DNA from 2 places in the Tepidibacillus fermentans genome. Region 1 is predicted to be linked to the other one. Evidence: riboswitches for the same ligand, from Rfam matches in the RefSeq annotation. Region 1 holds a riboswitch; the other holds the start of a gene.
The links. Region 1 has a riboswitch for FMN ahead of EDD72_RS06955 (ECF transporter S component). Riboswitches for the same ligand answer to the same signal wherever they lie in the genome.
Positions count from the first base shown of each region.

Region 2: it holds a riboswitch for FMN, as region 1 does, so the genes downstream of both, ribD (bifunctional diaminohydroxyphosphoribosylaminopyrimidine deaminase/5-amino-6-(5-phosphoribosylamino)uracil reductase RibD) here and EDD72_RS06955 (ECF transporter S component) in region 1, are expected to answer to the same signal.

Region 1 is NZ_SMAB01000008.1:85,954-93,501, forward strand. It holds gene EDD72_RS06935 (class II fumarate hydratase) at 1-409, shown strand, start outside; gene EDD72_RS06940 (DUF421 domain-containing protein) at 523-1,332, shown strand; gene EDD72_RS06945 (DUF421 domain-containing protein) at 1,345-2,070, shown strand; gene EDD72_RS06950 (DUF4363 family protein) at 2,089-2,454, shown strand; FMN riboswitch at 2,518-2,653, shown strand; gene EDD72_RS06955 (ECF transporter S component) at 2,805-3,374, shown strand; gene bcp (thioredoxin-dependent thiol peroxidase) at 3,538-4,026, shown strand; gene EDD72_RS06965 (D-2-hydroxyacid dehydrogenase) at 4,238-5,191, shown strand; gene EDD72_RS06970 (cob(I)yrinic acid a,c-diamide adenosyltransferase) at 5,213-5,776, shown strand; gene EDD72_RS12520 (hypothetical protein) at 5,870-6,022, shown strand; gene nth (endonuclease III) at 6,266-6,943, shown strand; gene EDD72_RS06980 (Fur family transcriptional regulator) at 7,040-7,477, shown strand.
Region 2 is NZ_SMAB01000014.1:35,355-42,902, reverse strand. It holds gene EDD72_RS09030 (DUF2225 domain-containing protein) at 1-428, shown strand, start outside; gene EDD72_RS09025 (EcsC family protein) at 454-1,173, shown strand; FMN riboswitch at 1,469-1,609, shown strand; gene ribD (bifunctional diaminohydroxyphosphoribosylaminopyrimidine deaminase/5-amino-6-(5-phosphoribosylamino)uracil reductase RibD) at 1,782-2,888, shown strand; gene ribE (riboflavin synthase) at 2,890-3,546, shown strand; gene EDD72_RS09010 (bifunctional 3,4-dihydroxy-2-butanone-4-phosphate synthase/GTP cyclohydrolase II) at 3,577-4,770, shown strand; gene ribH (6,7-dimethyl-8-ribityllumazine synthase) at 4,791-5,267, shown strand; gene EDD72_RS09000 (penicillin-binding transpeptidase domain-containing protein) at 5,397-7,436, shown strand; gene EDD72_RS12585 (hypothetical protein) at 7,531-7,548, opposite strand, start outside.

The DNA.
Region 1 (7,548 bases):
AAACCCTGTCATGGCAGAGATGATGAATATGATTGGTAGCCAAGTGATTGGTAATGATGCAACCATTACTTCAGCTGGTCAAGCCTCACAATTGGAGCTAAATGTGATGATGCCTGTGATCGCTTATAATCTTTTACATTCACTGCAAATATTAAGTAATGGAATTAAGGTCTTTAATGAAAGATCGGTCAAAGGAATCATGGCCAATGAGAAAAGATGTAATGAGTTAATGGAACAAAGCTTAGCATTAGCAACAGCATTAAATCCAGCGATTGGTTATGACAAAGCAGCAGAAATTGCTAAAAAAGCTTATGCGAAAGGGAAAACGATCAGAGAAGTCGTTCGTGAGGAAGGTATACTGTCAGAGGAACAGATTGATTACTATTTAGACGTGAAAAAGATGGTTTAATTTCATTCTTTTTTATTCATCTTACCCTTTTAGGAAGTTTGATCCTAAAGGGTATTTTTTTTGTAAAAAAACAAAATCTAAAAGTGATAAGAATAGAAGGAGGAACCTTTTTCATGGAATGGCTCAAAATCATTGGAATAAGCTTTACCATGATTTCGATTGGTTTTATTATCTTACGAGTGGTAGCAAAGAGGAATTTTAGCGAAATGTCTCCTTTTCATATTTTCCTCGTTCTCATGTTAACCAACATTCTTTCTGAACCGATTAAGACCGATCATTTTGCAGAAATTATTATTCCTACACTTGTGATCGTTTTCTCATTTTTTCTATATTCTTATTTACAAACATCAAATCGACTAAGTAAAGGGATTAAAGCAAAACCGATTGTCCTTGTTCGCCATGGAAATATCGATGAAAAAGCATTGAGTCAAGCGAAAATCACATTATCCGAAATGTTAGCAGAATTACGAGTAAAAGGTTATAGCCATGTTCAAGATGTAGAATTTGCCATATTGGAAGAAACGGGTAAACTAAGTGTTATTCCAAATTCAAGCAAAAGGCCTTTAACCCCTAGTGATATATCATATGTTCCTAGTTATGAAGGACTTCCTGTACCTCTAATTATGGACGGGGTTATTCTCTATGATAATCTTGCCAAGATCAAGATGTCACCGAAAGAATTACTCAATCGATTAAGTCTTCAAGGCTATGATCAACAAATGATAAAAACCATTTCTTTGGCAGTATTAGATGAAAGAAACAATCTCATCATCGATCAAAATGACGATACCAATCAAGGGAATATCGCTCAACAACAACAAACCATCTGGTCAAAAATCTATGAAGATATGCATGCACAGCGTAAATCGCCAGAAGAAAAAGATTTAGGAATTGTCGATGATTATATAAAACCAAAACCGTAGAGGTGATTTTTTATGGATGAAACTATCGTGTCGGTTGTTCGATCAATTATTGCCTTTATGACATTACTGATTTTCACAAGATTATTAGGAAAACAACAAGTTGGTCAACTTACAGCGTTTGAATATGTCGCTGGGATTACGATTGGATCCGCAGCTTCATCACTGAGTATCGATTTGTCCATTAAACCTTTTCCTCAATGGTTAGCATTAGCAACTTGGGTCATTCTTGTTTGGGGGTTACAAAAGATATCTTTAAAACAACGCTGGATAGCAAAAGTAATGGGGGATCAACCCACAATTTTGATTCAACATGGGAAGATTCTCGAAAAGAACCTTGAAAAATTACGATATCGTTATGATGAACTGATGTCACAACTGCGTGATAAAGATATTTTTGACATTACTCAGGTAGAATTCGCTTTATTAGAACCTAATGGAAATTTATCTGTCTTAAAAAAGGCAGAATATGAACCTATTACATCATCCGATCTACAAATCGTACCAAAACAAAATGGTTTAATGATTGAAGTGATTATGGATGGAGTTATTATCGATCAAAATTTAAAAAATGCGAATAAAACTGAAGAATGGTTGTTGCAACAACTACAAGCACAAGGGATCAAAGATTTAAAAGAGGTTAATTTCGCTGTGATTTTACCGAATGGACAATTATATGTTGACCGCTTCAAGGATAATCTAAAGGAAATTGATATTGGTGATTTTCATGGGCCATATTAAAGAAGGGGGGAATAATCATTGAGAAAGAAAGTTATTATATTGGGATCAACAGCGATTATTCTTTTATTTATCGCAATTATGGTTAGTGGTACCTTCTTAAAAAGGCCATTGACCAAAGATGATAATGTAATTGGGCAAGTGAATTTTATCGAAGCCTCTGTGAAGCAAAAGGATTGGCAACTTGCTAATGAACATTTAGAACAAGGCATAAAAGCATGGGAAAAAGTTAAAAATCGGATCCAATTTAGTGTAGAACGAGATTTTATTACTGAAATAGATAATAAATTGGCAACATTAAAAGGTGCAATCAAGGCAAAGGATGATAAAATGATTATTCTAACTACAGAAGAGTTAAAATTCGTTTGGCAGGAGCTTGGAAAATAATACTTTAATTTTTATTCGACTATATTATAATGAAATTTGAAAAATGAATATACGATACAAAGTATATTCCTTCAGGGCAGGGTGCAATTCCCGACCGGCGGTGATCTATTTCCTAAATAGTAAGCCCGCGAGCTATATATCAGCAGGATTTGGTGGAATTCCAGAGCCGACAGTAAAGTCTGGATGGGAGAAGGATGTCTAGATTGGTGTATGCCATTATAGGATAGAGTATGTTATTCTCTATTCTGTTTTAAGTAATTACTCTGCCCTTGGAGAGAATCCAAGGGTTTTTTTATACACCAATATATAAGGCATCTCATTAAAAAATATTTAATGAGAGGAGAAATAGTATGAACAAATCGAATCAAAAAAAGAGACCATTAAACCAGCTTGTATTTACTGCAATCATGGGAGGACTTGCATTTGTGATTATGTTTTTTGACTTTCCATTGCCCTTTATCCCCGCTGATTTTCTAAAGTTTGATTTTAGTGAGATTCCTGCGCTTATTACAGCTATCTTTTTTGGCTCTGCGGCAGGAGTGATGGTTGAATTCTTAAAAAATGTCTTGCACTTCATTATGAAAGGCGGAGGTGCGGTACCATTAGTTGGTGAATTGGCGAACTTTCTCGCAGGAACATTGTTTATCTTAGGAATGACATGGATCTTTAATAAATTTCGTACGAATACAGGACTATTCTTAGGTCTTTTACTTGGAAGTCTTTTAATGACGGTGATGATGTCTTTAGCAAACTATTTTGTGCTCTTGCCACTATACGGAATAAGTGGAGTGCAAAAACTACCATTGATCACCTCGGCGATCGTTCCTTTTAACCTTTTTAAAGGGGCCTTGATTACAATCGCGATGATGCCGATCTATGTATCCCTAAAATCAGTAGAACCAAGATTGCGATTACAGTGAAATTATAAATAATCCGGGGACTGACTCATAAGAATGTGATGGCTGATCCTTTACTTTTGGGTCAGCCCCGTTTTTTCTTCTAGGAGTTGAAATTTGCTTTAGGTTAACAAGCTTGATACAATGATAACACTGATAATGATATAGAAAAAAGGAGAGAGTTTTTATGGCTAAAACAGACGAAATCTTTACAATTGGACAAAAAGCACCGGATTTCACCCTTCCAGCAAGTAATGGTGAACAAGTAAGTTTGCATGATTTCAGGGGGAAATATGTCGTTCTTTATTTTTATCCCAAAGATAATACCCCTGGGTGTACAACAGAAGCTTGCTCCTTTCGCGATTATCATGAAGAATTTAAAGGTTTAAATGCAGTGATTCTTGGTGTAAGTCCTGACCCACTAAAGTCTCACGCCAAGTTTATTGAAAAATATCAACTTCCCTTTTTATTGCTATCTGATGAAAATCACAAAGTGGCCGAAGCCTATGGTGTTTGGAAATTGAAGAAAATGTATGGAAAAGAATATATGGGAATTGAACGCTCTACATTTATTATTGATCCTGAAGGTAATCTTGTTAATATTTATCGAAAAGTAAAAGTTAAAGGTCACGTTGAAGAAGCTTTAGAATTTATTAAAAACCAGATAAAGGGTTAAAAGAAAAAGCAAAAACCACTGTCTTAAGGCAGTGGTTTTTGCTTAAAACATTTTGGCGCAAATCAAATACAAGCTACAACAGCTTTGTCTATTCCAGTGCTTTGGTTGTTCGTGAGTCCAAAACGATTGTTTTCACGAAAAGGAAAAGGAATTTTTTGAATGTTTAAAGAAATAAAAAAATAAACTCTAGAATAAAGAAGAGGTGAATATCGTGAAAATCGTTTTCTCGGCTAAAATTAGCGAAAAACATCAAATCACATTGAAAGAACAGTTTCCAAATAGCGATTTTTATTTTTATGCAAATATAGATGAAGCAAAAAATGAGATTGCAAGTGCGGAAATTTTCGTAACCTATGGAGAAGATCTAAATGATGAAATCGTTCAAAATATGAATCAGCTAAAATGGATACATGTAGTGAGCGCTGGATTAGATAAGATGCCTTTTCAATCATTACAAGAAAGGAAGGTAATCGTTACCAATTCAAAAGGTATTCATCGAGTTCCAATGTCAGAGTATACAATGGCTGTTATTTTACAATTAGTGAGAAAAACGAATCAATTCTTTGAAAAGCAAAAAGAGGGTCTTTGGGATCGTACGATTCGTGTTTCTGAGGTTTATGGAAGTACAATTGGAATTATTGGGTTGGGAGCAATTGGCCTAGCGATTGCAGAAAAAGCAAAAATTTTTGGTATGACAGTGATTGGTACAAATACAGATGGTCGACCTATCCCAGGTATAGACAAAGTATACCCTTCATCTTCATTAAAAGAGGTACTTTCTAAGAGTGATTACGTCGTTGTTATTGTCCCTTTAACAGATCAAACTTATCGCATGATAGGACGAGAAGAATTATTGGCGATGAAAAGGTCAGCTTACTTAATTAATATCTCCCGAGGAGATGTCATTGACGAGCAGGGATTATTAGAAACATTACGAAATCGAGAAATTGCTGGGGCTGTTTTAGATGTTTTTTCTGAAGAACCGTTACCAAGCAATCATCCATTTTGGGGGTTAGATAATGTTATTATTACTCCCCATGTCTCGGGAAGATCGCCGAAATATATGGAACGAGCACTAGAAATATTCAAAAACAATTTTCTGTTTTATCTAAATCAGGATTTTTCACAAATGAAAAATTTAGTTGATTTGCAAAAAGGATATTAAATTTAAAGTGGGGTTATTTCAGTGAAAATCTATACGAAAACTGGAGATCAAGGATATACGTCTTTAACTGGTGGAGAAAGAGTGGAGAAGAACAATCCCCATGTCGAAGCCTATGGCACGGTAGACGAAGCCAATTCGATGATTGGATTGGCAATTGCAAAGATCGATCAAATAGAGCAAAAATCCTTAGAAAAGATCATTCACATGTTAAATCAGGTACAGCAAGATCTATTTCATGTTGGATCAGAATTATCAACTCCAAAAGGAAAAAATGTGTATTGGCCAATCACAGACGACCAAGTAGTTAGACTCGAGCAATTTATCGATGAATTAGAAAAGGATCTTCAACCACTTCAACAGTTTATTTTACCTGGTGGTTCTGAAGCAGGAGCCATTCTTCATTTGGCAAGAACCATTATCCGTCGTGCTGAACGGCAAACCATCTACATTAAGGATCGATTGTCATCAGGTAGAGCGATTACCTATCTAAATCGTTGTTCTGATTTTTTGTTTGTGGCTGCGAGATGGGTGAATCTAAAGTTGGGTTATATCGAAACCCCATTTATACTACCGTCGAATCATTAAGTAAAATCCTTCCCTTATTTTCCATTCACTTTTACGTATGACCATTTTTATCAAGGTAATACTAAGGCTTGTGAAGGAAAGGGGGGAAAGAAAATGCCAAAAAAGAATAAACAAATGCAAAATACTGCTCAACAAAATGCTTTACAACAGGGTGTAACCCAAAATGCGAATCAAGAAGCACCAGCACAATCTTTTACTCAAAGTACTGGTACTCAAGAAGAGCGTGGAGAAAACCGTCAACCATAATCACATAGCTATATATATCACACATAAAAGAGTACAGGCGATCCTGTACTCTTTTATTTTTATGATTGTTTCACATATTTTCTAATTTATTATTGTCTATAATTATCGTTATAATATAAAAAAAATACAAGTTATTATTTTTACATCATGATTACTAAATTAAAGTTGTCAAAATTTAGACGTTTTTATGTAACAAAAATTCTTATTTCGCATGATATACTACAAAGTAGAAAAGGTGAAAGTATGAAGGATAAAAAGGTGAAACTGCCAAATCGAGTACCCACAAAACAAATACTAAAAATACTCTCTTCCTTATATCCTGAAGCAAAATGTGAGTTATTGTATCGAAATCCTTTTGAATTGTTAATCGCTACGATGTTATCGGCTCAAGCTACAGATAAAAAAGTGAACCAAATCACTCCATTCCTCTTTCAAAAATATAAAGCACCTGAAGATTTTTTAGCATTATCTCAACAAGAACTAGAAGAAGAAATTAAGCAAATAGGTCTTTATAAAACGAAAAGCAAGAATATTTTGGAAACATGCCGAATTCTTGTTGAAAAATATAATGGTGAGGTTCCTAAAAGCCGAGAAAAGTTAGAATCCCTTCCTGGAGTAGGTAGAAAGACTGCAAATGTCGTACTAAGTAATGCTTTTGGAATCCCAGCGATTGCTGTAGATACACATGTCTTCCGTGTTTCTAATCGTATCGGTTTAGCAAAAAGCGATCAAGTATTAGAAACGGAATTACAATTAATGAAAAGAATTCCTAGAAATCTCTGGTCAAATGCTCATCATTGGTTGATTTGGCATGGAAGAAGAGTATGTACGGCTAGAAATCCAAAATGTGAAATTTGTTCACTACAACCGTATTGTCAATATGCAAAAGAAAATAAAATAGTACAACTTAAGAAAAACTAGGGGAAAAACTAGGATTATATGGTCTAACGCACTCCGATTCCTCGTGACATATAATCCATACAACGTTTTAATTATGAAAAGAAAGGGAGGAGACCTATGAACAAAGAAAAATTAAAAGAAGCGTTCGATTTATTAAAAAATAATGGGATAAGAATGACTCCGCAAAGGCATGCAATTTTAACCTATCTTTATCAAACAAATTCACATCCAACAGCGGATGAGATTTACAAAAAATTAGAAGGAAAATTTCCTAATATGAGTGTAGCAACTGTATATAATAATCTAAGGGTATTTAAAGAAGCCAATTTAATTCAGGAATTGTCATTTGGTGATGATTCTAGTCGCTTTGAAGCGAATATGTCCAAACATTATCATATTATTTGTAAGAATTGTGGTCATATTGAAGACTTTTCCTATCCTTGTATCACAGATATTGAAAAAGTTGCTGAAAAAGAAACAGGATTTAAAATCGAGTCTCACTGTGTTGAAATCTATGGAATTTGCCAAGACTGTCAATCCGTTAGCGTTGAGTGAGAATCGGTATATTAAAGATTTTACTTAAAAAAATTATAAAATATAAAAAAATTCCTCTCTCACAATCGTAA
Region 2 (7,548 bases), on a different contig from region 1:
TTCCAAAAGCATGTGAAGAACGAACCATTGAATGTGCAATACGATTTTATAAACTGGCTCTATTTGCAGCTACGTTATTAGATCAAAGTCTGTTAATTCAAGCTAATCTTTGTATGAGAATTGCATGGTTGAACCGTTATCATAATAACGAACAAGAAGAGAAACGTTTCTTACGAAATGCGTTGGATATTTATCTTGAAGTATATCAACGAGAGAATTTGGATCGAATTGAGATGGATAAGTACTTATTGATTTACATGATTGGGGAGTTATATGGTCGCTTAGGAGAATATGAAAAGATGAGAAGGTGGTTTAGTATATTACTTTCTGATCAAATGACGACTCCTAAAGTTTTGGAAATAACACGAGAACGTTGGAGAGAATATAAAATGCAGCATGATTTAGAAGGAGATATTGAGAATCGGTAGATCGAGAAACTAAAGGAGATAAAAAATGTTCACATATGAGCAAAGAGTAAGGTTAGAATTAGAAGAATGGAAAAGAAAAATGACGAAAAAACCTAGTATTGTCAATCAATTAACAAAGGGAATCCAAGGTAAAATTAATCAATGGATGCCAGAACAAGTGCAGTCTTTTATTACGAAAAGCATCAAACATATGGTTCAAGGGGTTTTAATTGGTTCTGAATATATCACAAAAGAACCATTACTTCTTGACGTATCGCTAGAAGGGAGGGAAAGACGGGTCATTGAACGTTTAGATTTTTATAAAAAACTTGCAGCCGCTGAAGGCGCAGGCACTGGGGCAGGAGGCATCTTACTAGGTTTAGCTGATTTCCCTTTGTTGTTAGGAATCAAAATGAAATTTTTGTTTGACACGGCGGTTATCTATGGATTTGATATTAGCAAATACACGGAAAGGCTATATATCCTTTATCTTTTCCAACTAGCATTTTCAAATGATCAGCGAAGACGCGAGATCTACTACCTAATTAGGACTTGGGAAGAGACTATACAATTATTGCCTCGCCATTACGATGAGATGGATTGGAAGACGTTTCAACAAGAATATCGGGATTATTTAGATATTGCTAAGTTATTGCAATTGGTTCCTGGAATCGGTGCCGTCATTGGTGCATATGTGAATTATCAATTATTAGATACACTTGGAGAGACGGCAATGAATGGTTATCGGTTACGGATTTTGAATTAGGGATTGTAAAAAGAAATTCTTTATGTTTCATCTGCAGGTAATTGATCATAGAACTCTTACTTCTCTTCCTTGTAACACAACCCCTTTACAATCCATAAGACCAATTTACACCAAGGCAAATTACAAACCAAACGTTTTTCATTTCTTTTCATGAATTTTACCTTACAACTCGATCCATTGTAACATAACCACAGAAATAATTCTTTATTTTTTCTTAAAGAGTTGATTGAGTGAGAGTTTTTTATTGCAGAATTAGGACATATCTTGTACAATTGATTCAAAAATAGAAAATATGAAAGTCCTTCGGGGTTGGGTGTAATTCCCTACCGGCGGTGATCAATTATTTGTAGTCCGCGACCCAATGATCAACTGGTCATTGGTTGATTCGGTGAGATTCCGAAACCGACAGTTACAGTCTGGATGGGAGAAGGAAGTGGAACAATTGTCAATTGGTAGTTAATGGAATCTTTAGAGTTTTCATTTAATGAAGAACGTATAGCGAATTTTGGAACTTAACTGATTGTTTGTTTACCACTGTACATCAAACCCTGAAGCAACAGCTTTAGGGTTTTTTAATTTTTCGGAAGAGAAAGGAGGTTATCATCTTTATGAATGATCAGTATTATATGCAATTAGCGATAGATATGGCCCAAAGGACAAAAGGCCAGACTTCACCGAATCCAATAGTTGGAGCGGTTGTTGTGAATAACGGAAGAATTGTTGGATTGGGAACACATCTAAAAGCTGGGGAACCTCATGCTGAAATCCACGCCCTCAATATGGCGGGAGAAATGGCGAAAGGAAGCACTCTTTACGTAACCCTTGAACCATGTAGCCACTATGGTAAGACTCCACCTTGTGCTGAACGAATCATTAAAGAAAAAGTAAAAAGAGTAGTTATTTCCAATGTTGATCCCAATCCTCTTGTAGCGGGTAAAGGAATTGAACTCATGAAAAATGCTGGAATCGAGGTCGTTGTTGGGGTTTTAGAGAAAGAAGCAAAAAGATTAAACGAAACTTTTTATAAGTATATAACGAGTCAAAGACCATTTGTAACTGTAAAAACAGCAATGACTCTAGATGGCAAAATTGCAACCTTTACGGGAAACAGCCAATGGATTACTGGAGAAAAAGCTAGAAGATATGTACATCAGTTACGTCATGAACATGACGCAATTATGGTTGGAATTGGAACCGTGTTAAAAGACAATCCCTCTCTAACAGTAAGAATGGAACAACTAGGTATCCAACCAATTCGAGTCGTTATTGATACAACATTAAAAATTCCAATGGATTCAAAGCTGATTCTCGATCAACAAGCACCAACTTGGATTTTTACAACAGAACAAGCGTCGGAAGAAAAAGTAGAAAAATTAAAGGATATGGGAATTAAAGTCGTTCAAACAAAAGGCGATAAAGATGTTCCATTAAAAGAGGTGCTCCATTATTTAGGAAGAAATCAGATCACTTCTGTGCTAGTAGAAGGTGGTTCATCACTGGTCGGTCGCTTATTTGATGAACGATTAATTGATAAATATATTGCTTTTATCGCACCAAAATTAATTGGTGGTAGCAGTTCGCTAACAAGTATAGGTGGTAAAGGGATCGAAAATATGTCTGATGCGGTGCAATTAATTGATATTACAATTGAAAGATACGAAAATGACATATGTATTACAGGATACCCTTCTTATCAAGGGATGGAGGAAAAATAGTATGTTTACAGGATTGGTTGAAGAAGTAGGGATAATTAAAGCAATGAAACGTTCCGGAGATTCAATGGTTCTTACAATTGAAGCGAGGCAAATCCTTGAAGATGTATCAGTCGGTGATAGTATTGCCGTAAATGGAATTTGCTTAACTGTGACTAGTTATCAAGCTACTTCATTCACTGTGGATGTAATGCCAGAAACGATCTATAAAACCAACCTACGAGAATTAAAGGTTCATAGTTTCGTGAATTTAGAAAGAGCCATGACACCAAGTCGCCGATTTGGGGGTCACTTTGTAGCAGGACATGTAGATGGCATCGCTACTCTTATCGAGAAAAAAACAATCGATAATGCGGTCTACTTTACATTTGAAACGGAATCGTCGTTGTTGAAATATATGATTCCCAAGGGATCGATTGCAATAGATGGGATCAGTTTAACATTGGTCGATGTGTCAAGTCGCTCGTTTACCGTCTCCATTATTCCTCATACATTCCAACAAACGAATTTATCAACGAAACAAATTGGTCAATCGGTAAATATTGAAGTAGATATGATTGGTAAATTTGTTGAAAAATATGTCATGAATTTCTTGAATTATCGCGACCAAGTAAAACAAAAAATAACCGAATCATTTCTAAAAGAAAATGGGTTCCTATAAGGAACTTACCAATCAGGGGAGGAGATAGAAGTGTTTCACTCAATTGAAGAAGCCATTGAAGACTTGAAACAAGGCAAAATCATCATTGTGGTTGATGACGAAGATCGTGAAAATGAAGGTGATTTTCTTGTACTTGCGGAAAAAGCTACTCCCGAGACCATTAATTTTATGATTAAAGAAGGCCGAGGATTGGTTTGTGTGCCAATTACCGAAGAAAGAGCTCATCAATTAGATCTACCACAGATGGTACAACAAAATACTGATAACCACGGGACGGCTTTTACCGTATCTATTGACTTTAAAGATACGACAACAGGTATCTCTGCCTTTGAGCGAGCTAGAACAGTTCAAGCTTTGATCGACCAAAATGTAATATCAACGGACTTCCGTCGACCAGGCCATATCTTTCCACTTGTTGCCAAAGAAGGTGGAGTACTAAGACGAGCAGGTCATACCGAAGCAGCAGTTGATTTAGCGATTTTGGCAGGAGCATATCCAGCAGGTGTCATTTGTGAAGTGATTAAAGAGGATGGAACGATGGCACGAGTACCAGAATTACTCGAGATTGCAAAAAAATTCAACCTAAAAATAATCACGATTGCCGATCTTATTCATTATCGGAATCAAAGAGAAAAACTTGTTCATAAAGAGGTAGAAGTAAACCTGCCCACAGAGTATGGCGATTTTCGGATTGTTGCTTATACAAATGATTTAGATAATAAGGAACACCTCGCACTCGTAAAAGGGGAAATTCGTGGTGATCAACCAGTTTTGGTTCGTGTTCATTCTGAATGTTTAACTGGGGACGTTTTTGGATCGTATCGTTGTGATTGTGGCCCCCAACTTCACGCCGCACTTCGGCAAATCGAAGAAGAAGGAAAAGGGGTTCTATTATATATGCGACAAGAGGGACGAGGGATTGGCTTAATTAACAAATTGCGAGCCTATCAGCTACAGGATCAGGGTTATGATACCGTAGAAGCCAATCACAAATTAGGATTTCCGGCAGATTTGCGAGATTACGGGATAGGTGCACAAATCTTAAAAGATTTAGGCATACGAAAGATTCGCTTATTAACCAATAACCCCAGAAAAATAAAGGGACTTGAAGGATATGGTCTAGAAGTTGTAGAGAGAGCTCCGCTAATTATTGAACCGAACAGAAACAATCTTCATTATCTAAAAACAAAGAAAAGCAAACTTGGACACTTATTAAATATTTAAAAAAGAAAGGGTAGATGAAAATGGCAAAGATTTATGAAGGACATTTAGTTGGAAAAGGGTTACGTATTGGGATTGTGGTTTCTCGTTTTAACGAATTTATTACGAGTAAATTATTAAGTGGTGCAAAAGATTCATTGATTCGTCATGGGGTTGACGAAGATCATATCGAAGTCATGTGGGTTCCAGGGGCTTTTGAGATTCCTCTTGCGTCAAAAAAAATGGCCAATTCCAAACGATATAATTCCGTGATAGCACTAGGTGCTGTGATTCGAGGAGCTACTCCTCATTTTGATTATGTGGCAGCAGAAGTTTCAAAAGGAATAGCTGCCATTAATTTACAATCTGATGTTCCTGTAATCTTTGGTGTTCTAACAACGGATTCGATCGAACAAGCAATTGAACGTGCAGGAACAAAAGCAGGGAATAAAGGTTGGGAAGCAGGTTTAACAGCAATTGAAATGGCTAATGTATTAAAAAAATTCGATGAAAAAGAATAGACATATGGAATAAAAGCAATATGTAAAATAAAATGAAGATATTAAAAAAATGACCTAATAAAAAAGGAAAATGGAAGTGAGTTCTAGAACAAATTATAAAGGAGGGAGTTTTTGATATAGGAGGATAAGATGAAAAAACGATTATTTCTATTTGGAATACTTTTCTTGATCATTACTTCTTTTATCGGTTGTGGTAATGAAACTACACCGCAAGATCGCTTCCAAGCTTTTATTAAAAGTTGGGGAAATCAAGATTTTGCAGGTATGTATGACCTTACCTCACAATCAACTCAGCAAAAAATTAAAAAGGAAGAATTTGTTAAGCGGTACCAGACCATTTATGGCGAACAGGGTATCGAGGTTAGCCAATTGGATGTAAAATTTCAAACTCCTAAAGAAGAAGTGAAGCCTAATGAAAAGGGAGAAATCATCTTTCCCTATTCTGTAAAAATGAATACGTTAGCAGGGCCCTATGAGTTTACAGGAAAAGCGAAATTAGTCAAAGAGAAACGGGAAAAAGAAGAAAATTGGTATGTTGTCTGGGAGCCATCAATGATATTAGCTGGGATGAAAGAAGGAGATCGAGTAGGTGCGCGTATTCTTCCAGCAGCACGCGGACAAATCCTAGATCGTAATGGAGCAGGGTTAGCGGTTAATGACTCAGCTATTTCGATTGGTGTTATCCCAGATAAATTAGGAACAGACGTGGCAATAAAAGAGAAAATTGCTCAATTGTTGGGAATTTCTATCGACCAAATCAATAAATCATTAGAGGAACCATGGGTGAAGCCAAACCTGTTCGTTCCAATAAAAATTATTGCAAAAGATCAAAAAGCAAAGCTCGATCAGCTTACAAAACTTCCAGGAGTATCAAGTCAAGAAGTCCCTGTTCGCTATTATCCATATAAAGAGATCATTGCCCACCTAATCGGGTACGTTGGAAACATTACGGCTGAGGAATTACAAAGCCTCAAAGATAAAGGTTATTCCCAATCGGATTTAGTTGGGAAATCTGGTTTAGAAAAAATTTTTGAGGAAAAATTAAGAGGAAAAAATGGTGGAGAGATATTTATTATTGATGGAAAAACAAACGCACACAAAGTCATAGCCAAATTAGACCCAATCGACGGAGAAAATATTCAATTGACTATTGATATTAACCTGCAAAAAGAGATATATGGTCAATTTCAGAAGGATTCTGGTACTGCTGTGGCAATACATCCAAAGACGGGTGAAGTTTTAGCCTTAGTAAACAGTCCATCGTTTAATCCCAATGATTTTGTTTTAGGAATTTCACAAAAACAATGGAAAGCGTTGAATGAGGATCCCAAAAAACCTTTGATTAATCGTTTTGCTCAAACTTATACCCCTGGTTCTGCATTCAAACCAATTACTGCTGCAATTGGTTTAAAAACAGGAGTTATTCAACCTGATCAGACGAGAGATATAAAGGGATTGTCATGGCAAAAAGATGAATCATGGGGGAATTATTTCATTAAAAGAGTTACAGATCCAGAAAAACCAGTCAATCTGAAAGATGCTCTCATCTATTCAGATAACATTTATTTTGCACAAACGGCTTTGGATATTGGGGAAGATCGATTTTTAATCGAAGCGAAAAATTTCGGGTTTTTAGAATCATTACCGTTTCCTTTTCCAATTACTAGATCTAAACTGGTTGCTAAAGATAACTTTCAAAACGAAATCCAATTAGCAGATACCGGATATGGGCAAGGGGAAGTAATGATGAATCCATTGCATTTAGCCATTGCCTATACTCCATTTCTTAATAACGGTGATCTCTTGAAACCAACCCTAATAAAGGGTGAAAATGATTCGAAGATTTGGAAAGATAATTTATTCACAACAGAGGCAGCGAATACCATCTTTCAAGACTTAATTCAAGTTGTGGAAAATCCGAAAGGCACAGCATATCAACCAAGGGTTTCTGGAATAAAGATCGCTGGAAAAACAGGTACCGCCGAAATAAAAGGAAAACAAGGGGAGACGGGAATAGAAAACGGTTGGTTCATTGCTGTAAACACCGACAATCCACGTCTTATGATCGTTATGATGATCGAAGATGTACAAAATCGAGGTGGGAGCCATTATGTCGTTTCCAAAGTAAAAAATATTTTTCAACATAAGGAACTTTATCCTAAAGAATAAAAAATTCGTGTGAATTGAGATGCTCAGTCTTTTTGACTGGGCAATTCATTTCTAAAATAAAAACAACAACAGCCTAGTTCTAATATCGATTTTCCTATTCGTCTTCAAAAGC